2 linked regions of the Parazoarcus communis genome follow. The protein of the gene in region 1 interacts with the protein of each later gene in a pairwise test. Links are inferred from orthologs where the notes say so. Each region holds a gene or a part of one and is shown on either strand. Other genes may lie near its edges. The genes, in order: tsaE and rlmB.

The links.
Region 2: the proteins of tsaE (region 1) and rlmB interact in binary tests that used the Escherichia coli proteins (3 or more experiments, as listed by UniProt). The link is inferred for Parazoarcus communis from one-to-one orthologs.

Annotation. Positions count from the first base shown.
Region 1 is NZ_CP022188.1:4,505,302-4,512,112, reverse strand. The notes cover bases 1,204-4,097. They hold tsaE (tRNA (adenosine(37)-N6)-threonylcarbamoyltransferase complex ATPase subunit type 1 TsaE), read right to left. Parts: upstream 2,968-4,097; coding sequence 2,440-2,967; downstream 1,204-2,439. Other genes in these bases: queG (tRNA epoxyqueuosine(34) reductase QueG), read left to right, coding at 3,004-4,050; CEW87_RS20515 (N-acetylmuramoyl-L-alanine amidase), read right to left, coding at 1,204-2,497. Also shown: ileS (isoleucine--tRNA ligase), read right to left, coding at 1-137; CEW87_RS20520 (bifunctional riboflavin kinase/FAD synthetase), read right to left, coding at 159-1,103; more of CEW87_RS20515, read right to left, coding at 1,151-1,203; CEW87_RS22520 (hypothetical protein), read right to left, coding at 4,124-4,360. UniProt on the Escherichia coli protein: Required for the formation of a threonylcarbamoyl group on adenosine at position 37 (t(6)A37) in tRNAs that read codons beginning with adenine.
Region 2 is NZ_CP022188.1:2,380,590-2,387,349, reverse strand. The notes cover bases 2,280-5,122. They hold rlmB (23S rRNA (guanosine(2251)-2'-O)-methyltransferase RlmB), read right to left. Parts: upstream 4,141-5,122; coding sequence 3,418-4,140; downstream 2,280-3,417. Other genes in these bases: rnr (ribonuclease R), read right to left, coding at 4,313-5,122; CEW87_RS10885 (nitrate regulatory protein), read right to left, coding at 2,280-3,339. In the rest of the region: ntrB (nitrate ABC transporter permease), read right to left, coding at 1-196; CEW87_RS10890 (CmpA/NrtA family ABC transporter substrate-binding protein), read right to left, coding at 229-1,629; more of CEW87_RS10885, read right to left, coding at 2,050-2,279; more of rnr, read right to left, coding at 5,123-6,760. UniProt on the Escherichia coli protein: Specifically methylates the ribose of guanosine 2251 in 23S rRNA.

The sequences.
Region 1 (6,811 bases):
GCGCTGGCCTCGCGAATGCGTTGATAGAGCTTCTTCTGCTGCCATTCGGCAATCCACTTCGGTTCGCGCTTTGGCAGATCGCCGCGCATCGGGAAGGAGGTGTCGGGCAGGTTGAGCGTCTTGCGGTAGTCGGCCATGGCGTGTGCGTCTGTCTCTGTTCAGCCTAGAAGGCAATTCGGATTGAGGGCGAACCAGTCGCGTGCAGTATCGGCATCGCGGGCGATTTGTGTCTTCAGTTCGTCGAGCGAGGCGAATTTCATCTCGTCGCGAACCTTAAGCAGGAAGTGAATGCGCGGATGAGCGCCGTAACAGTCGCCGCTCCAGTTCAGGAGGTGGACTTCAAGACGGGCGCGCCCGGCATCGGTGGCGGTTGGCCTGACGCCCACATTGGCGACACCGGCGAGTCTGCTTCCCTCCAGTCCTTCGACGGAGACCGCAAAGACGCCCGAAAGCGGAGGGCGGCGGTGCTTGAGCTGAATATTCAGCGTGGGAAAGCCGAGCTGGCGTCCGATCTTGTCGCCATGGACCACGCGACCGGCAATGCTGTAGGGGCGTCCGAGCAGTTGGGCGGCGTGTTCGAGGTCGCCACTCGCAAGCGCTGAGCGCACAGCAGAGCTTGAGGCACGTTCGCCGGCCACTGCGAGCGTCGGCATCGATTCGACACCGAAGCCGAAGTCTTTGCCTGCGGCCTGAAGCATCGCGAAATCACCGGTGCGTCCAGCGCCAAACCGAAAGTCGTCACCGATGAAAAGATGGCGTACATCCAGCCCTTTCACCAGCACGTCTTCAATGAAGCTGCTTGCGGTCTGGGCGGCAAAACGGGCGTTGAAGCGGCAGACATGCACGCGATCGACGCCGCTGGTGGCCAATAGCTGCAGTTTCTCTCTCAGCGAAGCAAGTCGCGCAGGGGCTTTGTCCGGTGAGAAGTACTCGCGTGGGTGAGGCTCGAACGTGAGCACGACAGCGGGCACGCCAAGTGCGCCAGCCTTGTCGGTGAGCTGCTTGAGCAGCGCCTGATGCCCGCGATGCAGACCGTCGAAATTGCCTATGGTCAGCACGCAGGCTTCCTTTGCCTGTTCGGGGAACCCGCGAAAAACCTGCATAACCGCCTGAAAAAATCCGCGATTATACCGGCAAAGGAGGGGGCAAATCAGCCCAGCTGTGCAACGCGGGTGCGCGGCGCGGGCGGGTTGTCGTCAAAATAGCGTCTGATCCCGCGCATGATCGCCTCGGCCATCTTGTCCTGATAGGCGTCGTCATTGAGGCGACGCTCTTCCTCCGGGTTACTGATGAACGCAGTTTCAACGAGGATTGACGGGATGTCGGGTGCTTTCAGCACGGCGAAGCCCGCTTGTTCCACGTGCGCCTTGTGCAGGGTGTTGATGTCGCCGAGTTCGGCCAGCACTGCCTTGCCAAGTTTGAGACTGTCGTTGATCGTCGCGGCCTGAGACAGGTCAAGCAGGGTTCGCGCAAGGTGGCCGTCCTGCTTTGCCAGATTGACGCCACCGATGAGGTCCGCATCGTTCTCTTTCTGCGCCAGCCATCGTGCAGCCGAGCTCGATGCCCCTCTTTCGGACAGCACGAATACCGAGCTACCCCGGGCTTCCGGGCGCACGAAGGCGTCGGCGTGGACTGAGACGAACAGGTCTGCCTGAACCCTTCGCGCACGGGTGACGCGCTGACCGAGCGGCACGAAGTAGTCGCCGTCGCGGGTCAGTACGGCGCGCATGTTCGGCATCGCGTCAATCTTCTTGCGCAGGCGCTTGGCGATGTCGAGCGTGACGTTCTTCTCGTAACTCCCGCCGCGGCCAACCGCGCCAGGATCCTCTCCGCCGTGTCCAGCGTCGAGCACTACGGTGAACAGCCGGTTTACACGAGGCTCGGGCTTGCGCTCCCGATGCGAGGGCGCGTTGTCGCGCTGGGCGATCTCCGGGCTGCCGTGCGCCTTTGCATCGGTGATGCCGGATTCGCCGGCGGCCGCGTCGATCGGGGATGACTTTTCGATGAGCGCCAGCAGCGGATCCATTTCGACGGTTGGATAAAGATCCAGCACCAGACGATGTCCGTAGTTGCTGACCGGCGCGAGCGTAAAGACTTGCGGATTGACCTCGGCCTTGAGTTCGACCACCACACGGACCACGCCGGGGCGGTTCTGACCGGCCCGGATATTGCGAATGTAGGGGTCCGAGTCGAGCACTTTACCCGGGAGTGTTTGCAGAACACTATTGAGCTCAATGCCTTCGAGGTCAACGACCAGCCGCTCGGGATCCTTCACCATCAGGTGAGTGAAGCGAAGCTCGTTGCTGCCTTCGAGCGTGATTCGGGTGTATTCCTCGGCGGGCCAGACTCTGACCGCAAGCAGGCTGCCTGCAGCCATGCCGACCGGACTCACCACAAGCGCAAGCGAGGCGCCTGCGAACTTGAGCAGGGTTCGTCGGTTCATTTTCCGGGGGGTGGGGATTGTTTCTTCTGACAATTGGCTAGTTGGCTTATGCATGTTTGCCCCGCTTCGGTGAGACCCCGGAGGGTGGCTCGTCGTCCTTCACCTTCTGGCTCGATGAGGACAACGAGGTCTGGCGTGGCGAGATAGGGAGCAGCCTGTTCAGGCCACTCGACAATGCACACGCCCGGTCCGTTGAAGTACTCGTCCAGTCCTGCATCAAGGTACTCTTCAGGTGAGTTCAGTCGATAAAAATCAAAGTGATATAAGTCTAATCTAGAAACTACATAAGGTTCAATGAGAGTATACGTCGGGCTCTTGACTTTTCCAGTGTGACCAAGTTCACGAAGCAGTCCGCGGGTGAGCGTCGTCTTTCCGCTGCCAAGGTTTCCGTTCAGCCAGATCTTCAGTCCGGGTGTCAGGGCTGTGGCGAGTGAGCCGCCAAGTTCAAGTGTGTCGTCCTCATTGTCGAGGTGCGTCGTGAGCGCGGTGTAGCTATCATCCGCAGGGTGAACAAGATTGAGCATGAGTCTTCCTCGACTATCCAGGGGTCTTCCGAGGACATGGCGGCCTTGGCTGAACATGTCCGGTTGTGGGCGCGCGAGCTCGGGTTTGGTGCCATCACCGTGGCGGACACCGGTCTCGAATCGGCTGAGCCTGGGCTGGAGCGCTGGCTCGAAGCCGGATTTCATGGCGAGATGCATTATATGGCGCGCCACGGGCTGAAGCGGGCGCGCCCGGCAGAGCTTCTGCCGGGAACGTTGCGTGTCATCTCGGTGCGCATGGATTACTGGCCGGATGCCACGCCGGCAGAGGCGGTTCTGAGTGATCCGACGCTTGCCTATGTTTCGCGCTATGCCTTGGGCCGGGACTATCACAAGGTGATGCGCTCGCGCCTGCAGAAGCTCGCTGACAGAATCGTTGGCGCCTCTCCGTCCGCCTACCGGGTATTTGTTGATTCAGCGCCAGTGCTCGAAGTGGAGTTGGGTGCGAAGAGTGGTCTCGGGTGGCGAGGCAAGCACACCTTATTAATAGACAGGTCGCTCGGGTCGTTCTTCTTTCTTGGTGAGATCTTCACTGACCTGCCCTTGCCAGTGGATGAGCCGGTGAGTGCGCACTGCGGGACTTGCGTCGCCTGTATCGATGCCTGCCCTACCGGGGCAATCGTTGCGCCTTTCCGGCTTGATGCGCGACGCTGCATCTCCTATCTGACGATCGAGTTGCACGGATCCATCCCTGAGCCGTTTCGTCCGCTCATCGGCAACCGCATATATGGATGCGACGACTGTCAGCTCGTCTGCCCTTGGAACCGGTTCGCCAGGCGGGCTGTAGAAAGTGACTTCGAGGTGCGGAACGGTCTCGACAGTGCATCGCTCGTAGAGCTCTTCGGGTGGACCGAAGAAGCGTTCGGGCGCCTGACTGCAGGAAGTCCGATTCACCGCATCGGTCACGAACGATGGTTGCGCAACATTGCGGTGGCACTTGGAAACGGCCCTGGTACTCCCGAAGTCGTGGCTGCGCTCAAGGCGAGGGCAGATCATCCTTCAGAGATTGTGCGTGAGCATGTCGCCTGGGCGCTGAGGCACCATCAGAAGGGCGCCGAGGCGTGAATTGGGCTTCGTTTCGATAATCTGAAATTTAGGTGTTGACGAACTTTCTGAGGTGTCTATAATGCGCACCTCTTCACCGCGAAACGCAGTTAGCGAAACGGGGTGATGGCAGGAAAGCGGTTGTTTTTGCAGGTGTTTTTGAGGCGGATTTCTGTTTTAGTTGTTTCGGTGGTTTTGAAATAAAACCAAAACAGGGGTTGACGAGATAAGTTAAGTTGATCATAATCTCGCTTCTCTGCTGCAGGAACTGCAGCGGTTCTTTAAAAAATTGAACAATCGATAAGTGTGGGTGCTTGATCGCTGTGGCCATGAAACTGCTTAGGCAGTTTTGAGTTTCACAAAGATTAGGTGCTCATATGTCAGTAAAATGATTTTGAGTACTTTGTAGGATTAAACTTAAGAGTTTGATCCTGGCTCAGATTGAACGCTGGCGGCATGCTTTACACATGCAAGTCGAACGGCAGCGGGGGTGCTTGCACCTGCCGGCGAGTGGCGAACGGGTGAGTAATGCATCGGAACATGCCCAGTCATGGGGGATAACTACGCGAAAGCGTAGCTAATACCGCATACGCCCTGAGGGGGAAAGTGGGGGATCTTAGGACCTCACGTGATTGGAGTGGCCGATGTCAGATTAGCTAGTTGGTGGGGTAAAGGCTCACCAAGGCGACGATCTGTAGCGGGTCTGAGAGGATGATCCGCCACACTGGGACTGAGACACGGCCCAGACTCCTACGGGAGGCAGCAGTGGGGAATTTTGGACAATGGGCGCAAGCCTGATCCAGCCATGCCGCGTGAGTGAAGAAGGCCTTCGGGTTGTAAAGCTCTTTCGCAAGGGAAGAAAACGGCAAGGCTAATATCCTTGTCGGATGACGGTACCTTGACAAGAAGCACCGGCTAACTACGTGCCAGCAGCCGCGGTAATACGTAGGGTGCGAGCGTTAATCGGAATTACTGGGCGTAAAGCGTGCGCAGGCGGTTTTGTAAGACAGATGTGAAATCCCCGGGCTTAACCTGGGAACTGCGTTTGTGACTGCAAGGCTAGAGTACGGCAGAGGGGGGTGGAATTCCACGTGTAGCAGTGAAATGCGTAGATATGTGGAGGAACACCGATGGCGAAGGCAGCCCCCTGGGCCTGTACTGACGCTCATGCACGAAAGCGTGGGGAGCAAACAGGATTAGATACCCTGGTAGTCCACGCCCTAAACGATGTCAACTAGTTGTTCGGAGAGGTAACTTTCTGAGTAACGCAGCTAACGCGTGAAGTTGACCGCCTGGGGAGTACGGCCGCAAGGTTAAAACTCAAAGGAATTGACGGGGACCCGCACAAGCGGTGGATGATGTGGATTAATTCGATGCAACGCGAAAAACCTTACCTACCCTTGACATGTCTGGAACTTGTGAGAGATCACTTGGTGCCTTCGGGAGCCAGAACACAGGTGCTGCATGGCTGTCGTCAGCTCGTGTCGTGAGATGTTGGGTTAAGTCCCGCAACGAGCGCAACCCTTGTCATTAGTTGCCATCATTTAGTTGGGCACTCTAATGAGACTGCCGGTGACAAACCGGAGGAAGGTGGGGATGACGTCAAGTCCTCATGGCCCTTATGGGTAGGGCTTCACACGTCATACAATGGTCGGTACAGAGGGTTGCCAAGCCGCGAGGTGGAGCTAATCTCTTAAAGCCGATCGTAGTCCGGATCGTAGTCTGCAACTCGACTACGTGAAGTCGGAATCGCTAGTAATCGCAGATCAGCATGCTGCGGTGAATACGTTCCCGGGTCTTGTACACACCGCCCGTCACACCATGGGAGTGGGTTTCACCAGAAGTAGGTAGCTTAACCTTCGGGGGGGCGCTTACCACGGTGAGATTCATGACTGGGGTGAAGTCGTAACAAGGTAGCCGTATCGGAAGGTGCGGCTGGATCACCTCCTTTCAAGAGAAAGGTCGCAGTGGTCAAGTATCCACAACTTATCGGTTGTTCAAGCGAAGAGCCTCGAGTGTGAGGGTCTGTAGCTCAGCTGGTTAGAGCACCGTCTTGATAAGGCGGGGGTCGTTGGTTCGAACCCAACCAGACCCACCAAACTATCGAAGGTGCGTTGGTCAGAATGGGGCTTTAGCTCAGCTGGGAGAGCGGCGGCTTTGCAAGCCGTAGGTCGTCGGTTCGATCCCGACAAGCTCCACCAGTATCTGATGCAAACCAGACGCTAGTCAGACAGTAGTCAGACACACAACGAGGTTCGAGAAGTCAGTCATGCATGGCCAGGAAAGATTCTGGTGTTTATGCCTGACTTCTCGGGAAGGTCAAACTTCTCGATTGGCTCGCTCTTTAACAAAGTGGAAGAAGTATATATATGTGCAGCGTATCAGTAGATGCGTTGCACGGGTAGCGTGATTGCATTGAATCTCGCGTGCTGTGTCAGCGGCGCGACGAGGTTCGCACAAACGAGTTCGACCTGTGACCGGATCTTTGGGCGAAAGTCTGAGGGTCTAAGGTTATAGGATCAAGCGACTAAGTGCATGTGGTGGATGCCTTGGCGATCACAGGCGATGAAGGACGTGCAAGCCTGCGAAAAGCGGGGGGGAGCTGGCAATGGAGCTTTGATCCCCCGATATCCGAATGGGGAAACCCACTCCGCAAGGAGTATCCCGTACTGAATACATAGGTACGTGGAGGCGAACGCAGCGAACTGAAACATCTAAGTAGCTGCAGGAACAGAAATCAACCGAGATTCCGTAAGTAGTGGCGAGCGAACACGGAACAGCC
Region 2 (6,760 bases), 2.1 Mb from region 1 along the record:
CCATGCCGGCGGCCATGGCCACCAGGCTGCGCGCTAACCCGGACGCCATCGGGCGAAGTCGCTCCATCAGCCCGGGCGCTGCCGGCTCGGCGACAACCGGATGAACCACCGCACGAGCCGCGGCATCCGCAGTCCCTGCCCTGCTTTCGGTCAGCTCGGCAACAGGCCGGCCGACAGTCACTGAAATCGCAGTCATGTCCTTGTCCTTTTCAGTCGTCATGCACGGAATCAGGCGTTGGCTTTGGCAAGTGCATCAAGGCTGACCTTCATCGCATGCACCTTGAAGCCCTTGAGGTAATCCACCGGCCTGGACGGGTCGAAGCTCATGCCGTCGAAGAAGCGATCCGGCCCCATCGCGATCGGCGACGTGGCCTTGTCCAGCGTCCACCCCGCTGCGTGCGAGCCTTCGGTCTTGTAATCGATGGTCGGGATGGCGATGCCCAGATCCTTGGCGGCGTCGCGGTAGATGTCGCTGCGATAGACCTGTTCGGCCACTTTCCTGAAGTTGATCGCGCTCTCGATCTGGCCCCAGCGCACCATCTGCGTGAGGAACCACACTGCATGCGAACGCCACGGGAAGGTCGCCGCGTAGCGGTAGAAGACGTTGAAGTCCGGCATCTTCTGCGGGCCCTCGGCCTTGGTGTACATCCAGGTCCCGGTCATCGAGTTCTCAACCACCGACGCCGGCGCATTGACGTAGGACTTGGCGGAGATGATCTTCACCACCTCGTTGCGGTTCTCGGGCTTGTCCATCCACTGCGCGGCCTCGATCAGGGCGCGCACCGCAGCCTTGTGCGTGTTCGGGTTCCTGTCGGCCCATTCGCGGGTGACGCCGAAGACCTTCTCCGGATTGTTGTTCCAGATCTCGTAGTTGGTGATGATCGAGCGCCCAATGCCCATCTCCACTGCGCGCTGGTTCCACGGCTCGCCCACGCAGTAGCCGACGATGTTCTTCGACTGCAGGTTGGCCACCATCTGCGGCGGCGGAATCACGATCAGGCGCACGTCCTGATCGGGATCGATGCCGGCCGAGGCCATCCAGTAGCGGATCTCGTAGTTGTGGGTGGAGACCGGGAACACCATGGCGAAGGTCATCGGCTCCCTGCCCGCCTTCTTGTCCTCGTCGATGACCTTCTTCAGCGCCAGCGCCGAGGTCGGGCGGCCCTGCATCGCGGCCGGGTCGGCGGCGAGCATGCGCTCGTAGAGTTCATTCGATACGGTGATGCCGTTGCCGTTGAGGTCCATCGAAAAGGCGGTGACGGTTTCCTGCTGGTTGGCGCCGACCCCGAGCGTGGCCGCCAGCGGCATGCCGGCCAGCATATGGGCGCCGTCCAACTCGCCCAGCGAAACCTTGTCGCGGATGTTGGCCCAGGACGCCTCCTTCGACACCTCTACATCGAGGCCGTGTTTCTTGAAGAAGCCCTTTTCCCTGGCGATCACGATCGGCGCACAGTCGGTGAGCGGGATGATGCCGAACTTCAGCGTGGTCTTCTCCAGCCCTTCCGAGCCGGCAGCCCAGACGCCGCCGGGGAAAAGGCCGGACAGCATCGCTGCGGTACCTGCTGCGGCGCCGGCCTTGATGAAACCGCGACGGGTCAACTCGGGGGTTTTGATCGTCTGCTTGCTCATCGTGAACTCCTTGATTGAATTCTGAAATGCAAAAAGGCGTCCATTCCTGCTCGGCGCTTGCTGCGCGGAGGGAATGGACGCCTTTGTCCTGTGTTCGGGATTGTGTCGAGCGCCGGACCATCGTTGATCCAGCTTTGCAGTGCCTAATGCAGTAAGCGTGCCAGTTCCACGCATGAGGCCGCAGCCCGCTAAAACACTGAGATCGGGGAAGGATCGCGGTAGCAGGCGCAATGAACTTGACGCACTGCTGCAGTGCAATGCCACGGCATCTGCACAGGCTTAGTGCAGGCGTGCGCCGTCAGCGCCCCATCGACAGAGGGGCAATCAGCGCCGCGCGGGGCATGGAGAAATCAGTCTGAAAGCTGCTGTGAAGCGAGGGGGCTCACCACGTTTGTCGGGGCCGCCTCCCGCGGGTCATGCTCAGTCGGGCTTGAGGAACTCGGCGAGAGAGAGCGTCGCCTCAGCGACATCGACAAGGCGACGATGCTGATCCATTGCGGTTTGTCGCAACAGTTTGTAGGCCTCGTCTTCGCTCAGGCCACGCCTGGACATCAGCAGGCCCTTGGCGCGCTCGACCAGCTTGCGTTCATTGAGCGCTGCACGCGCCGTATTGAGTTCATCGCTCATGTCCTGCAGCCGCTGCGACTGCAGCTGCATGAGATCGAGCACCGAGCGCCCAAGCTTGGGACTGAGTCCGTCCGCCTCCACCAGCCCGGTTGCGTCGCCCTCAGGTGTCGGTGCCGAGGTGGCGGACTTGTCGAAGAAAACCGCCAGCGGCGCCGCACTTTGTCCCCCAAGCGCCGAAAGTGCATCGAGGAAGCGCTTGTGATCGTGAAGATCGGAGCGTGCCTCGAGCAGCTTGGCTTCACACAGATGCAGCAGCGCATTGGTCGCGCAGTCTTCGACCTGGCGCATCGCATCGATCCGTGAGGTCGTGCATTCGAACCAGCGCTCGCTGGCCTCGGCCGCCACGGGGGCAGTCGACGCAGCGCAGGCGATGCGACGCATTCGCTCCACCTCGGCAATCGCGGGTGAGGTATGGGCATTGCGCCAGATCGTGCGCAAGGTCGGATCGGCAAACTCGACAAAGATCTGGAAACAACGGTCCTGGGCATCAATCAGGTGCGTGAGCCGCTGCTGCTCCGTGGCTTCGAAATGTCCGGCCGCAAAACCTGCAGCGCCGGCCGCACGCTCCTGCCCGGCCAGTTCCTTGCCCTGCATGAAGTTGAACAGGGCGACCAGTGCCCGCGACACCGCCGGGTCTGCGGCGATATCTGCTGCCTCGAACACCACCGCCATGAGACCAGCGATCAGCTCGGTAAAGCTGCGGGTGGCCTCTTCGACACCGAGCGTGCGCCCCGCCACCCGGCTGCGCAATGCCGGAAGCGCATCGAGGCCGTGCAGCACGTAGGCGATGCGACTGAACAGTCGCACGCCACCCGCCATACGTCCGGAGTCAGTATCGAGCTGGAGGAAGCGTTCGCGCGCAGCAGCTTCTGCCGCCACGCTGGCCTCGACCCGCTCCAGCCGCTGCGCGGCAAACCGACGTCCGGCCGACGCCAGATAGACGTTGGACACGCCACGCTCTTTTTGCAGCATGTGCACGAGCTCACTCACGCCCTTCACGAGACCACTGGTGATCTCAAGCTGCTCCAGGCCATGAATCTCGCAGCGTTTGGCCGCCACCAGAAAACCCAGCGCAGACTTCATCCCATCTCCTCCACGGACGCCCTATTCGCCTGACCCCGCTACCACATGAAACACCGCGGAAACACCGCGCGAGCCGACTCAGGCACCGCGCTGACGCCTTGCCTCGAACAGACAGATGCCACTGGCCACCGAGACGTTGAGGCTCTCCACCGACCCCAGCATTGGGATTTTCGCCAGCACGTCGCAGGTATCGCGAGTCAGCCGGCGCAGTCCGTCGCCTTCTGCCCCCAGCACCCAGGCCACCGGTCCCTTCTGGTCGACATCGAACACCGATTGCTCGGCTTCGCCGGCCGCACCGATGATCCAGACCCCCGCTTCCTGCATTTCGCGCAGTGCGCGGGCAAGGTTGGTGACGGTGATATAGGGCACGGTATCGGCTGCGCCACTGGCGACCTTCACCGCAGTGGCATTGAGCCCGACTGCGCGATCCTTGGGCGCAATCACCGCATGCGCACCCACTGCGTCCGCAACCCGCAGGCAGGCGCCGAGATTGTGCGGATCCTGCACACCGTCGAGTACCAGCAGCAAGGCGGGCTCATCGAGCGACTCGAGCACGTCGGCCAGCTTGAGCTCGCGATGCCGCCCATCGATACGGGCGATGACGCCCTGATGGCGGCGGGTGCCAACCATGCCGTCGAGGCGGTCCGACTCGCTCGGAATCAGGCGCACACCCTGGGCTTCGGCGAGTTGCTGTACTTCACGCGCGCGAATGTCCTGGCGCTGACTCGACAGATAGAGCTCGAACACCGCTTCCGGGTCGCGCTTCAGCTTGCCGAGTACGGCATGAAATCCATAGATCAGACGCGACGCGGGACGCCCTGCATCGGCGCTGACGTCTGCTGCGACGGCGTCATCGACCGCTGCGGTTTCGTGACGTTTCGGCTTCGGCCTGTGCTCGCCGCGCACTGGCGGGCGTGCGGCGCGCGCGCCGTCCTCGGAGGGACGTGATCGGGAGCCGGAACGGGAGGGGGGTTTAGCCACGACGCTTGCCTTTCTTCTTTGATGTTGCAGCCGCTGCTGCGGCCTTCGGTTTTGATTTACGTGCTGCGGGTGCTTCGGTGCGGGCAGCTGCCTTGGGCTTGCTGCCACGCCCGGCACGCGAAGCCGGGGCGCGCTCGGCGCCCGGACGCGGCGCCGACTCGGAGGCACTGCGGCCCTTGCGCCGGGTCGGTGCTGCGGACCCGGCATCGGCCACAGCGGCATGGTCACGGGTGGTCTTGCCACTGCGCTCGGTCGGCCGGCTTACGCCTTCGATCAGGCGGAAGTCGATCTTGTTGGTTTCCAGATCCACCCGCACCAGCTGTACCCGCACCCTGTCCGACAGCCTGAAGCGCGCGTTGGTGCGCTCTCCCGCCAGTTCGTGACGTGTCTCGTCGAAGTGGAAGTAATCACTACCGAGATCCGAGATATGCACCAGGCCCTCGATGAAGATATCGTCCAGCGCGACGAAGAGGCCGAAGGGTACCACTGCCGATACGCTGCCGGAAAATTCCTCGCCGACGCGGTCCTGCATGTAATAGCACTTGAGCCAGGACACGACATCGCGGGTCGCCTCGTCGGCACGACGCTCGGTGCTCGAGCAGTGCGCACCGATCTCGTCCCACTCGCCGGGCTGATAGCTGTCGCTCTTGAGCGCGGCCTTGATGGCACGGTGCACCAGCAGGTCGGGATAGCGCCGGATGGGCGAGGTGAAGTGGGTGTAGGCGTCGTAGGCAAGACCAAAGTGACCGAGATTGTCCGGGCTGTACACCGCCTGGCGCAGCGAGCGCAGCATCACCGTCTGCAGCAGCTGAGCATCGGGCCGTTCCTTGACCTTGTCCAGCAGGGCTGCGTAATCCTTGGCGCGAGGTTCGTCTCCGCCACCGATGCCCATGCCGAACTCCTGCAGGAATCCGCGCAGCTTTTCGAGCTTTTCCGGTGTGGGTCCTTCATGCACCCGATACAGTGCGGCCTGATTGCGCTCCTGCAGAAAATCAGACGCGCAGACGTTGGCCGCGAGCATGCATTCCTCGATCAGGCGGTGGGCGTCGTTGCGCACCTCGGGCACGATGCGCTCGATCTTGCCGCCCTCGTCGAAGATCATCCGCGTCTCGGTGGTCTCGAAGTCGATCGCACCGCGCTTGGCACGCGCCTTGAGCAGCACACGGAACAGCTTGTCGAGGTTCTGCAACTGGGGCAGCAAGCCGCCAACCTCTTCCAGCGCCGCAGCGTCCTGGTCGTACAGCGCCGCAGCGACCTTGGTATAGGTCAGGCGCGCATGAGAGAACATCACGGCCGGGTAGAAGCGATAGGCCTTGACCACCCCGGTCATCGAGATGCTCATGTCCGCGACCATGCACAGGCGCTCGACCTGAGGGTTGAGCGAACACAGTCCGTTGGAAAGCTTCTCCGGCAGCATCGGGATGACGCGCCGCGGGAAGTAGACCGAGTTGCCGCGATCGTAGGCGTCCTTGTCGAGCGCGCTGCCTGACTCGACGTAGGCGGAAACGTCGGCAATCGCCACGATCAGCCGGAAGCCGCGCCCCTGACGTTCGCAATACACCGCGTCGTCGAAGTCGCGCGCAGTCTCGCCATCGATGGTGACCAACGGCAGGCCGGTGATGTCCTCCCTGCCAACCCAGTCCTTCTTGCGCACCTTGAGCGGCAGCTTGCGCGTTTCCGCCTTGGTCTCGGACGAGAATTCATAGGGCAGGTCGTGCTTGCGCAGCGCGATCTCGATCTCCATGCCGGGGTCGGCATAGTTTCCGAGCACCTCGACCACGCGACCGATGGGCTGCGCGAACTTGGTCGGCTGCTCGATCAGTTCAACGGTCACCACCTGGCCCGGCGTCGGCTTCTTGCCGCCTGGCGCCACCAGGATGTCCTGAGCAAGACGCTTGTTCTCCGGCACCACCAGCAGGACCCCATGCTCGTTCAGCACACGGCCGACGACGCGCGCGTTGGCACGCTCGAGGATCTCGACAATCTTGCCCTCTGGCCTGCCGCGGCGGTCCTGCCCGGCAATGCGGACAATCACGCGGTCGCCATGCAGCACCTCGCGCATGTCCTTAGGTCCGAGGAAGATGTCGGGGCCGCCGTCATCACGGCGCAGGAACCCGAATCCGTCCGGGTGCCCCTCCACCTTGCCGCGGATCAGGTCGGCCTTGTCCGGGATCAGATAGGCGTCACGCCGGTTGCGCACCAGCTGACCGTCACGCTGCATCGCACGCAGACGGCGGTCGAAGTGCTCCATCTCGTCGGCGGTGATGTCGAGCGCACGGGCGAGGTCGTCGAAAGACATCGGCACGCCCTGATCAACCAGGATCTGTTCGATGTATTCGCGGCTGGGCAAGGGGAGCTCGTATTTGAGCGATTCGCGCTCGAAGAACGGGTCGGCACGACGAATTGCGCTCGGCCCCTTGGCACGACTGCTTTTGCGTCG